2 regions of the Peribacillus sp. S4 genome follow, and region 2 is predicted to be linked to the other one. Evidence: a T-box and tRNA genes for the amino acid it is inferred to sense, from the RefSeq annotation. Region 2 holds a T-box; the other holds one or more tRNA genes.
The links. A T-box is a leader RNA that pairs with one kind of tRNA and senses whether it is charged. The one in region 2 lies ahead of glyQ (glycine--tRNA ligase subunit alpha), so its partner is inferred to be a tRNA-Gly.
Positions count from the first base shown of each region.

Region 1 (8,092 bases), 2.8 Mb from region 2:
TATACCCATTTCGAAACCGTGCCTCCCTTTCTTCCATTTCTTCTTCTATATAAAATGAATCCTCCTGTTTCAATAAATATTGCAGATGGACATGATAAGTAAGGACTGTATCCCTGTCTTCCTTTCTCTTCGAATGTACCTTGCCTGCCGCATTCACCCGAACAATTTCGGCGGCGCGGTTCCTCAACATTTTCTTCTTCAAATGTAACTTCCTTTCACCCCGTTCCAGATCATCTGTAGTATAAAACTCCACTCTTTCTTGTAAAAGGCGTTGCAATTGTTCCCTCAAGTTCATGCCCTCCTTCTTACCATCTATGCTAATGTGTATGTACGAGGCATGGACAAAAACACAACTTCATAAATGTGGGAGTTTCAATCCTTAACCATAATGAAACTTTTTATAAAGATTTTCCTTGAAGGAACCGGAATATCTTAAGCAAAGGCTGTTTTCACATACTTTGTTGCTATTTACCAAGTAGTGCGGTGTGGTTGATTTCCCCTCCAGATGCTCGCTTTCCGCGGGGCGGGCGGTGAGCCTCCTCGGCGTAAACGCCTGTGGGGTCTCACCTGTCCCGCTGCTCCCGCAGGAGTCTCGCACTTCCGCTCCAATCAACCTTAAATAGTTTCGTTTTAAAAACAACCAATCTTTACGAAAAGAGCCTAAGCAAAAAAGCCGCCCCGTTATATTTACGAGGCGGCTGCATTTTAAATATTATTTTGTTTCCAAGGTAAACTGCAGTCCTTTCTCAATTTCCGCCAATACCTCTTCATCCTTTTCCTTCATTCGTGCTTCTTCCAATGCGGAAACAGCCTGCTCCCGGCCAATTTTCCCAACTGCCCAGGCCGCCGTCCCCCTGATGACAGGTCGCGGATCATTCTTCATGACCTGTATCAATAGAGGCAATGCCGTTTCATCTTTGAAATGGGCCAATGCTAAAATGGCATTTCGTTGGATTGGTTTTTTACCGCGCCAAGAGCCAGATACATGGCCGTATGTCTCTTTGAAGTCCCGATTTGAAATTGTAAGCAGGGGTTTTAACAGCGGTTTCGCCAGCTCGGGATCGGGTTCCATTTCTTCATGAAAATGAAAATCCATTCCTTTGTTTTTCGGACAAACGGTCTGGCATGTATCACATCCATACAAACGATTGCCTATTTTCGTCCTGAACTCATCCGGAAGGAAACCTTTTGTCTGTGTCAAGAACGCAATGCAACGCTTGGAATTTAGCTGCCCGCCCTGAACGAGCGCTCCAGTCGGGCAAACATCGACACATTTATTGCATGTCCCGCATTGATCTTCCATCGGTTGATCCGGTTCAAATGGCAGGTTGGTGATCATATCTCCCAAGTATACATAAGACCCGAACTCCGGTGTGATGATCATACTGTTTTTTGCACTCCAGCCAATACCTGCACGCTCAGCCACTGCCCTATCTGATAACTCACCCGTATCAACCATGGACTTCATCATTGCCCCGGGCACTTTATCTTTAATGAAATTCTCAAGTAACTGCAATTTATTACGAAGAACGGTATGATAATCCGTTCCCCAAGACGCCCGGCAAAAGATCCCGCGGCGTTCACTTTTTGTACTTTGCGGAGCATCCTTCAATTTCGAAGGATAAGCAAGCGCAATCGAAATGATGGATTGCGGTTTATCGAATATCAATTCAGGCCTTACCCTTTTTTCTATATCGGCTTCTTCAAACCCTGACTGGTAATCCAGTTCCTGTTGACGTATCAGCCGACCTTTCAGTTCGGTGAAAGCCGTAGCCGAAGTAAAGCCGATTTTATCGATGCCGATTTCCTTACTATATAAAATCACTTCTTGCTTGAATGAGTTCATATCCATATTAATCACCTACGTTCATTCAGTATTCCCATTGAAGCTTGAATCCATTTCAAACCATTGCTATCTATGATAAACTAATTGCAATCATTTTTGGAGGTGAAACGGTTGGAAATTACCGTATCAGCTAATCTTAGCAGTAAAATCCCTGAATTTAAAGTCGGGGTCATTACATATGAAAACATCGAAGTCGGTCCCTCCCCGCAAATGGTGAAAGGAAGACTTCAACTATTTCAGGAAGCTCTTTTCTTCGACCTTGAAGAAAAGGAATTGACCGACTTTTCCGGCATTAAAGTGTGGCGGGAAATTTTCAAGGCTACAGGAACAAACCCATCACGGTATCGTCCCTCCGTGGAAGCCCTATACCGCCGCGTGAAAAAACAGAATTACTTGACGCCCATCCATTCGGCCATCGATTTGAATAACTTCTTCTCATTGTTATATGAAGTTCCGATCGGCATTTATGATGCTGAAAAATTAATGGGAGACATCTCGATCAAGATTGGCGAGGGGGCAGATGGGTATGACGGTTTGAACGGCCGCTTCAATTCCATGGAAAATATGATTACCTCAGCCGATCATGCTGGCGCATTCGGAAGTCCCTACGTTGATTCAGAACGCACGAAAGTCACTGAGGAAACGAAAAAAGCCATCCAAATCATTTATTTACAACCCAATACTTCAACCACGGAAGCAAATCAGCTAACGAAATCCTTGATGGATATGTTCCTTGAAATCCACGGTGGTGAAGGGACTTACTCGATTATGGAAGGATAATTACGGAAATAAACCCTTTCCACAATCGGAAGGGGTTTTTTCATTATTGTTCCACTTAATAAAACCAGTGAAAAAGGTTCTTAAAAATTTCTTTTCAGTCGATTCCAGAAATCTGCTCCCTTTCCGCCGACTGTCTGCCAAGCCTCCTCGACGTAAACGTCTCCGGGGTCTCGACTAGCCAGTTACTCGGCAGGAGTGTCGCATATTTCTTCCATCCTTTAAGGATTAATGTAAAAAACCTCAAGGATCACCTCGTCTTAAACTTGGTTCGGGATGTCCAGCCTACGGTTTTTTCTTAATATTTCATTCCAGTCGATTCCAGAAATCAGCTCCCTTTCCGCCGACTGTCTGCCAAGCCTCCTCGACGTAAACGTCTCCTGGGTCTCGGCTAGCCAGTTACTCGGCAGGAGTGTCACATATTTCTTCCATCCTTTAAGGATTAATGTAAAAAAACTCAAGGATCACCTCGTCTTAAACTTGGTTCGGGATGAATCCAGCCTACGGTTTTTTCTTAAATTACATTCCAGTCGATTCCAGAAATCTGCTCCCTTTCCGCCGACTGTCTGCCAAGCCTCCTCGACGTAAACGTCTCCGGGGTCTCGACTAGCCAGTTACTCGGCAGGAGTGTCGCATATTTCTTCCATCCTTTAAGGATTAATGTAAAAAACCTCAAGGATCACCTCGTCTTAAACTTGGTTCGGGATGTCCAGCCTACGGTTTTTTCTTAATATTTCATTCCAGTCGATTCCAGAAATCAGCTCCCTTTCCGCCGACTGTCTGCCAAGCCTCCTCGACGTAAACGTCTCCTGGGTCTCGGCTAGCCAGTTACTCGGCAGGAGTGTCACATATTTCTTCCATCCTTTAAGGATTAATGTAAAAAAACTCAAGGATCACCTCGTCTTAAACTTGGTTCGGGATGAATCCAGCCTACGGTTTTTTCTTAAATTACATTCCAGTCGATTCCAGAAATCCGCTCCCTTTCCGCCGACTGTCTGCCAAGCCTCCTCGACGTAAACGTCTCCGGGGTCTCGACTAGGCAGTTACTCGGCAGGAGTGTCGCATATTTCTTCCATCCTTTAAGGATTAATGTAAAAAAACTCAAGGATCACCTCGTCTTAAACTTGGTTCGGGATGAATCCAGCCTACGGTTTTTTCTTAAATTACATTCCAGTCGATTCCAGAAATCCGCTCCCTTTCCGCCGACTGTCTGCCAAGCCTCCTCGACGTAAACGTCTCCGGGATCTCGGCTAGCCAGTTACTCGGCAGGAGTGTCGCATATTTCTTCCATCTTTTAAGGATTAATGTAAAAAAACTCAAGGATCACATCGTCTTAAACTTGGTTCGGGATGTCCAGCCTACGGTTTTTTCTTAATATTTCATTCCAGTCGATTCCAGAAATCCGCTCCCTTTCCACCGACTGTCTGCCAAGCCTCATCAAAGCAAACGTCTCCGGGGTCCCGGCAGCCGATTTGCAATGGTTACTTTCTGCCTTTCGATTGATAATCATCGATGCTACATAAGCCTGGTACGCCTTTCTCATCCCCTTTAACAAAAAAGCACAAACTTATTCAAACTGATTCTACTAACGTAGTTAATCATATTGACTAAGTTTGTGCTGCATCGAAATCCCCGCACTCCCGGATGAAGGATGAATCAAAAATTTTTCGGGTATGACTACTGTATTACCGCTTCGATAAATGCAGGGAATTTGGACAATAAAAAAATCCCACTGTAAACAGTAGAATTCTTGTAATAATATTAAAACGCAAAGCTTCGTTCTCCAGGTAACGAAACCCTACGTTATGAGTATGTATTGGAGCGGGTGAAGGGAATCGAACCCTCATCATCAGCTTGGAAGGCTGAGGTTTTACCACTAAACTACACCCGCATATTCTTGTAGAAGTTTGTCGAATTACCAATCAACAAAATTAATTATATAGTTTAATGTGAAAAAATGCAATAGGTTTTTAAAAAAAATTAATAATTAGCGTATTGTAACGTTAATATATTCATTCACTCTAGTAAGTATGTTAAAAAGTCCTCTGATTCAGAGAACTTTTTTCATCCTATATGATGATTTAAGACCAAATGACTTCCATTAAACGCGGATAAACCTGCTGTGCCGTTTCAAGCAGCATGATTAACTTCCTGAACGCCAGATCCGGTACGATATCCCCCTCAATGGAGTATGAATAACGAATCGAAATGGTCCCATTTTCTTCATACAGTTTGGAATACCTGAAATTAGCATTAAATTCATTCAACAGTGTATGTACATCCTGTTTCTTTTCAGGGTTCTTCAACTCGGCGACATTAAAGCAAAATAAGTCCGCCACATTTTCATCTTGATTGAAAGCAAATACTAAAAGGACCTTCCACCCGTCCTTTAACTTTTGCTCGGCTCTAAAAAAGGTGGTGCCATCTTCATTCAACTCATTCATATAGATTTTCTCACTAGTTAAAAAATCACGAAATTTAGCAACGTTTGACATGGTTCATCACCTTTCTGTTTATAAGTCCATTTTATAATGAAAACAAGCATTTTTACAGACTTTTCTATTATCCTGCCAATTTCCTCCTTTTAACAGGGGCGACCTTAAAAGGAAGGGAGTCATATATGAACTCCCTTCCTGGATTGGTTATCCAGTTGCTTCTCCGCAAAACTGAAGCGCTACTTGCAGGTCCAAAATTACCTGGCGGATTTTTGAGTATCCTTCCATTTCAGGAACTCTTTATTCGTAAGTGGTCGACCTTTATCTGCCGCTATCGTCATGGCTTATCCTTCAAATGGTTTAAGAGATACCACTAATATATTTTACTAGAAAGGAAATCGGCCTTTTCCCGATTGAATATCGAAAAAAGGCCGATTTTGTTATTGCTCCTTAAAAATCACAACGAAGAACCTTCCTCAGCTATATTTCCATAAAACTTATAGTTGAGCGAATTCGGGTTCCGCAACTTTTACAAGCTGTTTTCCGAGGTTCGTTCCTTTAAACAGACCTAAAAATGCATCCGGTGTGTTTTCGAACCCTTCAATAATCGTTTCTTCATACTTCAGCTTTCCTTCTTGAAGCCACTTACCTAATTCCGTAGCACCCTCCTGGAATCTAGCAGCATAATTTCCAACTGTGAAACCTTTCATTAGTGCACTGGTTTTGATCATTGCCGATTGCAGACGCGGTCCTAGATCTTTTCCTTCCGCGTTATATGAGGAAATCGCCCCGCATAATGGAATTCGGGCATTCGCATTCAAAAGTGTAAAAACAGCATCGGACACCTCGCCGCCCACATTATCGAAATAAACATCGACTCCATCAGGAACAGCATTGGCTAAATCTGTCGCAAAACTATCACTTTTATAATTTACGGCTCCATCAAACCCGAGCTCTTTTGTTAAGTACTCAAGTTTTTCATCCGAACCAGCGATGCCAACAACCTTCGCACCTTTAATCTTAGCAATTTGTCCGACTACTGAACCAACTGCTCCAGCTGCTCCTGAAACGACTACCGTTTCACCTTCTTGAGGTTTACCAATATCAAGCAAACCAAAATAAGCAGTTAAACCGGTCATTCCAAGAATCCCCAAATGAGTTGTGACCGGAGCCACCTTGGGATCAATCACACGGATTTCCTTTTCAGTGACAACTGTGTATTCTGCCCAGTCGATATTCCCAACAACGACGTCCCCTTGTTTGAAGGAATTTGATTTCGACTCAACAACTTCAGCAACAACGCCCCCCGTGATGACCTTATTCAATTCAAATGGAGCTATATATGATTTGGTATCTTGCATTCTGCCACGCATGTATGGATCGACAGATAAATATAGTGTACGCACTAAAATCTCATTATCCTTCGGTGTGGGAACTTCACTCTCAACAAAGTTAAAATCCCCTTTCGAAGGCATACCTTTCGGGCGATTTGCCAGGGTGATTATTTGTTGTTTGGTTTGTGTCATCATTGTTCCTCCTTGGTTTGAATACGTAATTTCGAAAAGAAGCGTATCACTGATGAAGTTCATAGGTCAAAGAATATGATTGGCTATTGCTTCCATAACACTATTTATGTATCCTTTCCTGAAAACCTCAAACTTGCTACAGCCTATTATGTCCCATGTTTTTCATTTTAATAAACGTTTCGCTCACCAGAAAAATTTAACGGCCTTTCCCCGATTGGATACCGGGAAAAGGCCGCAGCTTGAAATACTCTTTTTTTATTTTCCGTTACAGGGCTACTGCCCCTTCTTCTTATGAACTATTTCATGGATAGTCTACATCAATTTTGAAATGAACATCGTTGCAATTCCAAAGTAAATTAGTAACGAGAGTATATCATTCAGTGTTGTAATTAGCGGACCAGACGCAACTGCGGGATCGATGTTGAATTTATATAATATCAAAGGAATAATGGTCCCAGCTAAAGTCCCGATAATCAGGGTCATCACCAATGAACTTCCAACCACTAATCCCAAAACGGGATTTCCCTGCCAAACATAAGCTATGATGGAAATTAATATTCCGCAGGTGATGCCTATTATCAAGCCAACTTTCAGTTCCCGTATAATGAGCCTGGTCACGGCTCCTTTATCCGTATCGCTAGTGATTAGGCCTCTTACAACAACAGCTAAAGATTGAGTGCCTGTATTTCCAGTCATCCCTGCGATCATCGGCATAAAGAAGGCAAGTGCAACAACTTTGGACAAGGTTTCTTCAAAACCGCTTATAATGGTTCCGGACACTAATCCGATGAATAAAAGTAAAATAAGCCAGGGCAGCCGACGATATGCGGCCACATGCGCCTTCGTGTCAAAGTCTATAGCTTTACCGGATGCCGATAATTTTTCAATATCTTCATTCGCTTCCTTAATGACAACATCAATAATATCATCGACGGTTACAATTCCTAATAACTCATTATTTTTTTCAACTACTGGAATTGCTAAAAAATCATACCGCTCGATAACACGAGCCACCTCTTCTTGGTCTTCATCTGCAGAAACGGAGATAACCCGGCTGTACATAATATCTTGAATTTTTTCAGATTCATTATTTATTATTAAATCCCGATAAGAGACAACACCTACTAATTTTTTATCATTATCTATTACATAAAGATAGTTGATCGTTTCCGAAAACTCCGCAAAGATTTTCAGTTTTTCAACTGCTTCACGCACCGAATAATGTTGGGGGATCCATACAAAACGGTTTGTCATGATTCTCCCTGCCGTTTCAGGGGGATAATTCATGATATTTTGAACGATTTTTGATTCTTCTTTTTTCATGCCAGAAAGAAGTTCTTCGATTTTTCCAGGGGATAGGTCCTCTAACAATGAAGCTAGATCATCATTATCCATTAAATCCATTACATGGCCGGATTTTTCTATTCCCAATTTACTAAGGATTTTTAATTGATGGACTTTCTCAACTTCTTGAATCAGTTCAGCGATTTGTTCTGAATCGAGTAACA
Region 1 covers NZ_CP175708.1:921,669-929,760, reverse strand. Annotated here, with positions in the region: gene ACJ9PY_RS04480 (amidase domain-containing protein) at 1-289, opposite strand, end outside; gene queG (tRNA epoxyqueuosine(34) reductase QueG) at 713-1,852, opposite strand; gene ACJ9PY_RS04470 (phenylalanine--tRNA ligase beta subunit-related protein) at 1,958-2,626, shown strand; gene ACJ9PY_RS04465 (hypothetical protein) at 2,884-3,084, opposite strand; gene ACJ9PY_RS04460 (hypothetical protein) at 3,313-3,513, opposite strand; gene ACJ9PY_RS04455 (hypothetical protein) at 3,567-3,728, opposite strand; gene ACJ9PY_RS04450 (hypothetical protein) at 3,957-4,166, opposite strand; tRNA gene ACJ9PY_RS04445 (tRNA-Gly) at 4,441-4,514, opposite strand; gene ACJ9PY_RS04440 (YbjN domain-containing protein) at 4,705-5,118, opposite strand; gene ACJ9PY_RS04435 (NADP-dependent oxidoreductase) at 5,556-6,584, opposite strand; gene mgtE (magnesium transporter) at 6,897-8,092, opposite strand, start outside.
Region 1: it encodes a tRNA-Gly, which carries the amino acid that the T-box ahead of glyQ (glycine--tRNA ligase subunit alpha) is inferred to sense. The anticodon was not compared.

Region 2 (8,092 bases):
TTTTGCAACATCAATCAAAAGGTCTTCTTTTGAACACATTGTAATATTGGGCATCCTAGTCATGATGATATTGACTGGAATGGAGTTAAGCTCTTGTTTCCCAATACTCGCACGCAATAAGTCTTTCCTTGATAAGACACCAACAAGCAATGCATGCTTATCGACGACGAACATTGTTCCGACATCTTCTAAAAACATCATGACGATTGCATCGTATACGGAAATGCCCTCGTCAACGACGACAGGTATCGATTGGTAGTCCCGTACATAAAGATGGTTAAGGCTATCTGTCAAAAGCTGTGTCCCTGACCTGCCTGTATAAAAATACCCCACTCTGGGCCGGGCATCAAGAAAACCTGCCATCGTTAAAATCGCTAAATCCGGGCGAAGTGTCGCCCTGGTAAGGTTCAATCTATCCGCAATATGTTCTCCAGTAATCGGTCCGTTTTCTTTTACAATTTGTAAAATTTGTTCCTGACGCTTATTCAATTGGATTATAATCACCACCCCACTGCTTTCGCAGAGTAAAGTAACAAAAGTTATTCATTTAATAATTATATACTAAATAATTTAATTAGGGCATTTTTGTCCTATTTATTGATCATTTATCTTTTTAAGAAATCGGAAACCCATATTCAAAGGGTTTCCGATTCCATACATCCTTTCGATCATGTAAGGATGATTTTATTCATGGCAGCAAAACCTGCAACCAAATCACTGATTTCCTTCATTAAGGATAAACGGTTGTTGCGGATTGCTTCATCCTCTGCCATGACCATTGTATTCTCGAAATATGACTCTATTTCCGATTGAAGCGAAACAAGCTCTTCAAACCGCTCATTCTCATCTTTAGATTCCATATAACGCATTGCCACTTTTTGATATTTTACATATAACGCATTTTCTTGATCATTTTCAAAGGCAGCAGGGTCGACTGTCACCTGATTGTCACATTTTACGGCAATGTTCATGACCCGGCTTAAAGCTTCCAGGCTTTCCTTAAAGCCTGCTTCTTCTTTTTTCGCATCCAATACATGTGCACGTTCCACGATTGAGTGGATATAACCGATCTCATTGAACAAAACTGCGTCAATCAAATCGTAACGGATTTGCTGTTCTTGAAGCATGTGTTTGACACGTGCTTTAAAGAATGTGAACATATCCGCTTTAACTTCTTCAAGATCACGTTTTAAGATACCTTTTGATTCCGGTCCTTTAAGACCTAAAACAATAAGCTCCTCTAATGAAATATTCCATTTCTTCTCAGCTAGAATTTGGACGACACCGCTCGCCTGCCTTCTTAATGCGTAAGGATCCTGGGAACCTGTCGGGATGACGCCAATAGCGAAGAACGAAGACAATGTATCAATTTTTTCAGCCAAACTCACAACCGCGCCAATGACTGAAGGCGGTACAGCATCATCCGCATGCCTTGGCATATAATGTTCATTGATAGCCGCGGCCACTTCTTTGGCCTCCCCTTTTAAGAGAGCATATTTTTCACCCATATACCCTTGCAATTCAGGGAATTCATAAACCATATTACTTACCAAATCGAACTTGGCAATTGCCGCTGTACGAAGCGCCATTTCTTTTTCCGCCTTTAAATTCAAAGCATCCGCAAGAGCACCGGTCACTTCAGTTACCCGGGCAGTTTTCTCGGCCAATGTACCGATTTCTTCATGATAAACGATGCTGTCAAGCTTTTTCAAAGCATCCGAAATCTCTTTTTTCTGATCTTCTTTATAGAAAAATGCTGCATCCGATAAGCGGGCACGCAATACTTTTTCATTACCTTTAGAAACCTTATCCAAATGGCGGTCATCGCCGTTGCGCACGGTTACAAAGTAAGCAAGCAGGTTCCCTTCTTGATCTTTAACAGGGAAATAACGTTGGTGTTCCTTCATTGATGTGATAAGTACCTCAGCAGGAAGCTCAAGGAATTCTTCTTCAAAATGTCCAAATAACACCGTTGGATACTCTACCAAATTATTTACCTCTTCAAGCAGATCTTCATCGACAGGGATGATCCAGCCTTTCTCCTGCTCAAGCTCTTTAATCTGATCCAATATAACTTGCCGGCGTTTATCTGGATCTGCCATTACAAATTGTTCTGTCAGCGTATCTTCGTACCGTTCCGGCTGCTCGATGATGGCGCTATTGCCTAAGAAACGATGTCCTTTTGTTTCACGGCCCGTTTCCACATCAGCAATGCTGAATGGCACTATTTCATTGCCAAATAAGGCAATCAGCCATTTAATCGGACGGACGAAGCGGAGCTCCTGATTGGCCCAGCGCATATTTTTCGGGAACGTCATGCCGCTGATGATTTCAGCAAGCTCAGATAAAAGCTGAACGGTCTGCTGTCCTTTTATGAATTTATTCACATGGACATATTCAACACCCTTGAGTTCTTTAAAATATATGTCCTCTGAAGTCATGCCTTGACCCCTGACGAATCCCAATGCTGCTTTAGACCAGTTGCCTTCGCTGTCCAACGCGATTTTTTTGGCCGGACCTTTTGCCTCTTCTTCGATATCCTTTTGGGATTCTTCCACGTCCTTCACCAATACGGCCAAACGTCTTGGTGTGGAAAAAGCTTCAACCGACCCGAATTCTATCGCTTTTTCCGTAAGCCATCGCTGTACTTTATCTGACAACTGTTTCATTGATGCTGTCACAAAACGGGCAGGCAGCTCTTCCAATCCAATCTCCAATAACAAATCACGCTTGCTCATTTGTATTCTCCCCTTTCACTTTCAGGATCGGGAAGCCTAATTTTTCCCGCTCTTCATAGAAGGTTTTTGCAACCTTACGCGCTAAGTTACGGCACCGGGCAATATAACCCGTTCTTTCCGTCACCGAGATGGCACCTTTGGCATCCAAAAGGTTAAATGTATGGGAACATTTCAAAACATAATCATATGCAGGATGTACAAGTCCTTCTTCCATTTGTCGATGCGCTTCCTTTTCATACATCGTGAAAAGCTGAAACAGCATGTCAAGGTCGGAGGTTTCGAACGTATATTTCGAATGTTCGTATTCCGGCTGACCAAATATATCGCGAACAGTGAATCCATTTGTCCATTCCAGGTCAAATACGTTTTCCTTATCTTGAATGTAAGAGGCGAGACGTTCGATCCCGTATGTAATTTCCACGGAAACCGGTTTACACTCAAGGCCGCCCACTTGTTGGAAATATGTAAATTGCGTGATTTCCATTCCATCAAGCCACACTTCCCAACCGAGTCCGGCACACCCTAGGGATGGATTTTCCCAATTGTCCTCCACAAAGCGAATATCATGCTCGAGCGGATTTATCCCTAAAGCACGTAATGAATCCAAATACAACTCTTGGATATTGTCAGGCGACGGCTTCATGATCACTTGGAACTGATGATGCTGATACAGTCGATTAGGGTTCTCACCATAACGACCGTCAGCAGGACGGCGGGAAGGCTCTACGTAAGCCACGCTCCAAGGCTCCGGTCCAATGGCTCTCAGGAACGTGTATGGGCTCATCGTACCTGCCCCTTTCTCGACATCATAAGCATTCATCAATATGCAGCCTTGCTCAGACCAATGCTTTTGTAACGTTAAAATCATATTTTGAATATTCATCGTACACCTCCAGGTTATTTAAACGGCTTTTAGATTATAGGTCGGATACCCATTACATTTTGGCAAACAAAAAACTCCCGTCCCTATGCGAAATGCATAGGGACGAGAGTTTACCCGCGGTTCCACCCTAATTGCCGTTTACAAAACGGCCTCTTTTCAAAGCAACATGCTCCGGAAACGCCCTTCCCTGTAAATCCATATCCCGGCTTCCACCGTCCCGGGTTCGCTTTTTATGGAGAATGACAGATACTCTTTTCCATCAACGCAATCTTCTTATTTTGATGATTAGAATTTTATACAAACTAGCATGGAATGTCAATAGGTCAGAACCTAAAACATATCTTTCATCGTATCAATCTGTTTCAGGAACTTTTTTGATTTCAAAAGCAGACCGGAATATTCCTCATAATATGCATCGATGATCTTCCGCAGTTCTTTTTTCGTTTCAGGCTTGACGGAAATGTTTCCGAGCCTCGATAAATCTAAATAATAAAAAATCCGAAGCAATTTGACGGCTGCAGGTGAAATTTTAAAATGATAAGGGTCTTTCCCCAGACAGCGGTGACAAATAAAGCCCGCTTCCCGAAGCGAGAAGGAGAATTCCCCTTCCGTTTCACCACATACGGCACACTGATTCAGCACTGGGTTAATCCCATTGACGGGCAGCATCTTCATTTCAAAAATGAATGTCAAAACCTCCGCGTCATATTCCTCGTTTATGTAATGCAAGGTTTGCGAAAGCAATTCATACAAATATGGATTCGGTTTCTTATCCTCGACGCTTTTATCAAGCAATTCAACAATATATGAAGCATAAGCGGTGGCAAAAAGATCCTCCCTTATGAAACGGAGTGAATCGACCATTTCGCCTTGCTGAAGACTGCCGAGTCCGGTTGATGTGGTTACAAGAAAATACCCGGAGCAAAAAAGCTGTGTGACGGCAGAAAGCCTGCTGTTAGGTTTACTGGCCCCTCTCGCCATGACGCCAATTTTCCCTAGCTCACGGGTATATATAGTAATGATTTTGTTATTTTCTCCATATGCAGTTCGCCTTATGACAATGCCCTCACATTTTTGGAGCATACCAAGACACCACCCATGCTCGCCAAGGCTAACCTATGAAACAGGAAAATCAATTTCTGCTAGCTCATCATTCAATCCCAAGTGTCTTTCCTGTCTCTCGACTTCTATCTCCTTAAACAGCAAATAGGTGTCCACATTACCTGTTTCAGTGAATAATTCCCAGGTAAAATCCAACATATAAAGCCCACCTTTCATTTTTAACTAGCAATATGAATATCCGACCATATGATTAGCTTGACCGTTTTCCTAACTTTCATGACGCGTAAATTTTGTTAATTAATACTCGCTTTCATTGAAGCCGTAATCGCGAAGCTGGCTTGCTTTGTTACGCCAATCCTTCTGTACCTTCACCCACAGTTCCAAGAAAACTTTAGAGCCCAATAGGTTTTCGATATCCACCCTGGCACGGCTGCCGACTTCTTTAAGCATTTTCCCTTGCTTTCCGATGACAATGCCCTTTTGTGAATCCCGTTCGACAACGATAGTCGCCATGACATTGATGGTGTCGCTATTGTCCATCTTTTTAATTGAATCGATGACAACAGCCACTGAATGTGGAATTTCTTCCCGTGTCAGGTGCAGTACCTTCTCGCGGACCAATTCGGAAATGATAAAACGTTCCGGGTGGTCGGTCACTTGGTCAGCTGGGTAGAACTGGGGACCTTCAGGCAGATGCTCTTTGATTTGTTCAAGCAGTGTATCCACATTATTTCCTTCAAGCGCAGAAATCGGAACGACTGCCGCAAAAGGGTAAAGCTGTTGATATTTTTCAATGATCGGAAGTAAATCATCTGGATGCATCGCATCGATTTTGTTTACGACCAGGAAAACAGGCGTTTTTACGGATTGAAGTTTTTCGATGATGAACTCGTCACCGCGTCCGTATCCTTCAGTCGCATTGATCATGAAGAGAATCAAATCGACTTCCTTCAATGTATTCGTTGCCACTTTCATCATGAAGTCGCCAAGCTTATGCTTTGGTTTATGAATGCCGGGTGTATCGATGAAAATCATTTGTGAATCGTTTTGCGTAAGTACACCCTGGACCTTATTTCTTGTAGTTTGCGGTTTATCACTCATAATGGCGATTTTCTGGCCGATGACCCGATTCAGAAATGTACTTTTTCCAACATTAGGTCGTCCAATTATTGAAATGAAACCTGATTTGTAACCTTTTACTTGTGTATCGTCAAATAGTTTATCCATTTAAATCCTCCGGTGAAAAAGCTCCTGGAAGCAATTCCTGTACTGTTAGTTCTTTTATATCCCCATGTAAGTTGGTCAAAACGACCGGCATATCCTTTTCGCACAGTTCTGAAATAACCTGCCTGCATGCCCCGCATGGAGCGACGGGACCATCGGTATCCGCCACGACTGCAAGTTTGGTGAATTTTTTATCGTCATGGGCATAAGCGCTGAATAAAGCTGTCCTTTCGGCGCAATTACACATGCTGTATGCAGCATTTTCTATATTACAACCATGATAGACCTTTCCATCAGCGGTTAAAAGGGCTGCCCCCACCTTAAACTTGGAGTAAGGCACATAAGCTTTATCCCTTGCTTTTTTAGCTTCCTCAATCAATTCTTTTGTATTCAATTCACATCTTCCTTTCAAATTGAGTGCCATTTCGGCAACCTACAGGCCAACCTTAGGCAAAAAGATAATCAATCCAACTATTATAGAAAATATAGCATATATGAATACAGCTCCGGCTGCAATATCTTTTGCCTGCTTGGCAAGCGGATGGATTTGGTCCGTTACCAGGTCCACTACCCTTTCAATCGCGGAATTAACGAGCTCCAACGTAATCGTACCGGCTATGGCCGCCAAAATGAAAAGCCACTCCATCCCATTCAATGAGAAGTGCCAACCAAAGAATACGACGATTGCCGTTAACGCGAAATGGATCTTGATATTGCGTTCAGTCCGAACAGCCTCCAAAATTCCCTGACAGGCGAAAGAGAAACTTTTTAATAAAGGATACTTTTTTTTATCCTTCTCTTGAAAGTCCATATTCTTCCAAGATCTCCTTTTGTTTTGTGAACATCACTTTTTCATCTTCTTCATTCATGTGGTCGAATCCCAATAAATGAAGAAAACCATGCAGTGCTAAAAATCCAAGTTCCCGGTCAAATGAATGACCATATTCTTCAGCTTGTTCTTTCGTGCGTTCAATGGAAATGATGATATCACCTAACATGCGGGGCATTTCCGCTCCGACAATTTCCACTTCATCTTCCCCCATTTCTTCAAGCGCAAAAGAAATGACATCTGTAGCTGAATCTTTATGACGATATTCTTTATTGATTTCCCGAATCCTATCATTGTCTACAAATGTAACAGACAGCTCGGTGTCTTTTTCAATGTTTTCTTTTCTTGCCGCAAATTGAAGAATGCTTTCAACAAGCTGCTGAGCTTCCTCCGTTACTTCATTCGTTTCATCCATTAAATCGATAGCTAAAATCATTCTTTCACCTTCTGTCCTAATTTATCCGGCTCCGGATATTCAATCCTGGAGTGGAAGATACCATTCAGCGATTCACATAAGGAATGCTTCACGATACTTAATTCTCTCATAGTAATGTCACATTCATCAAATTGTCCATCAGAAATCCTGTCCTGAATGATGAAACTTACCAGCTCTTCAATCTTCTCCGGAGTTGGGTGCTTCATCGACCTCACTGCAGCTTCCACACTGTCGGCTATGCCGATGACGGCCACTTCCTTCATTATCGCCCTCGGCCCGGGATATCGGTAGGCCGCCTCGAGTGTGGACTCATCCTGTTTTTTTGCCTTATGGTAGAAAAATTTCAATAATGTGGTTCCATGATGCTGCTCTGCAATATCCACAATCTCTTTCGGGAATTTGTGACTGCGCAGCATCTCCCCGCCATCTAAGGCATGGGCAATGATGACATCCCTGCTCGTTTCCGGCTGCAGCCGATCATGCGGGTTCTCTTCACTCATCTGATTTTCGATGAAGAAGTGCGGCCGCTTCGTTTTACCGATATCATGATAATAACTGCCGACCCTTGCCAGCAAGCCATTCGAGCCGATGGCTTCACAAGCCGATTCCGCCAAATTGGCGACCATTACACTATGATGATATGTACCCGGAGCCTCAATCAAGATCTTCCGCAATAACGGATGATTGGGATTCGCGAGCTCGATAAGCTTAATCGATGATAAAATCCCGAAACCAGCCTCGAAAAACGGTAACAGGCCCATTGTCAAAACGGCTGCACCCACTCCAGAACCTATGGCAGCAGAAGCATAATACAAGTACTCCATTCTAGTATAATGGCTGTCCATAATAAAGATGAGCGAAAAAACAAATGCCATATTGATTAAAGACAACAACAGCCCCGCTACCAGCACCTTTGATTT
Region 2 covers NZ_CP175708.1:3,731,392-3,739,483, forward strand. Annotated here, with positions in the region: gene ACJ9PY_RS17730 (helix-turn-helix transcriptional regulator) at 1-507, opposite strand, end outside; gene glyS (glycine--tRNA ligase subunit beta) at 669-2,738, opposite strand; gene glyQ (glycine--tRNA ligase subunit alpha) at 2,725-3,621, opposite strand; T-box leader at 3,717-3,893, opposite strand; gene recO (DNA repair protein RecO) at 3,952-4,704, opposite strand; gene ACJ9PY_RS17750 (YqzL family protein) at 4,738-4,881, opposite strand; gene era (GTPase Era) at 4,981-5,910, opposite strand; gene ACJ9PY_RS17760 (cytidine deaminase) at 5,903-6,301, opposite strand; gene ACJ9PY_RS17765 (diacylglycerol kinase family protein) at 6,341-6,718, opposite strand; gene ybeY (rRNA maturation RNase YbeY) at 6,696-7,172, opposite strand; gene ACJ9PY_RS17775 (HD family phosphohydrolase) at 7,169-8,092, opposite strand, start outside.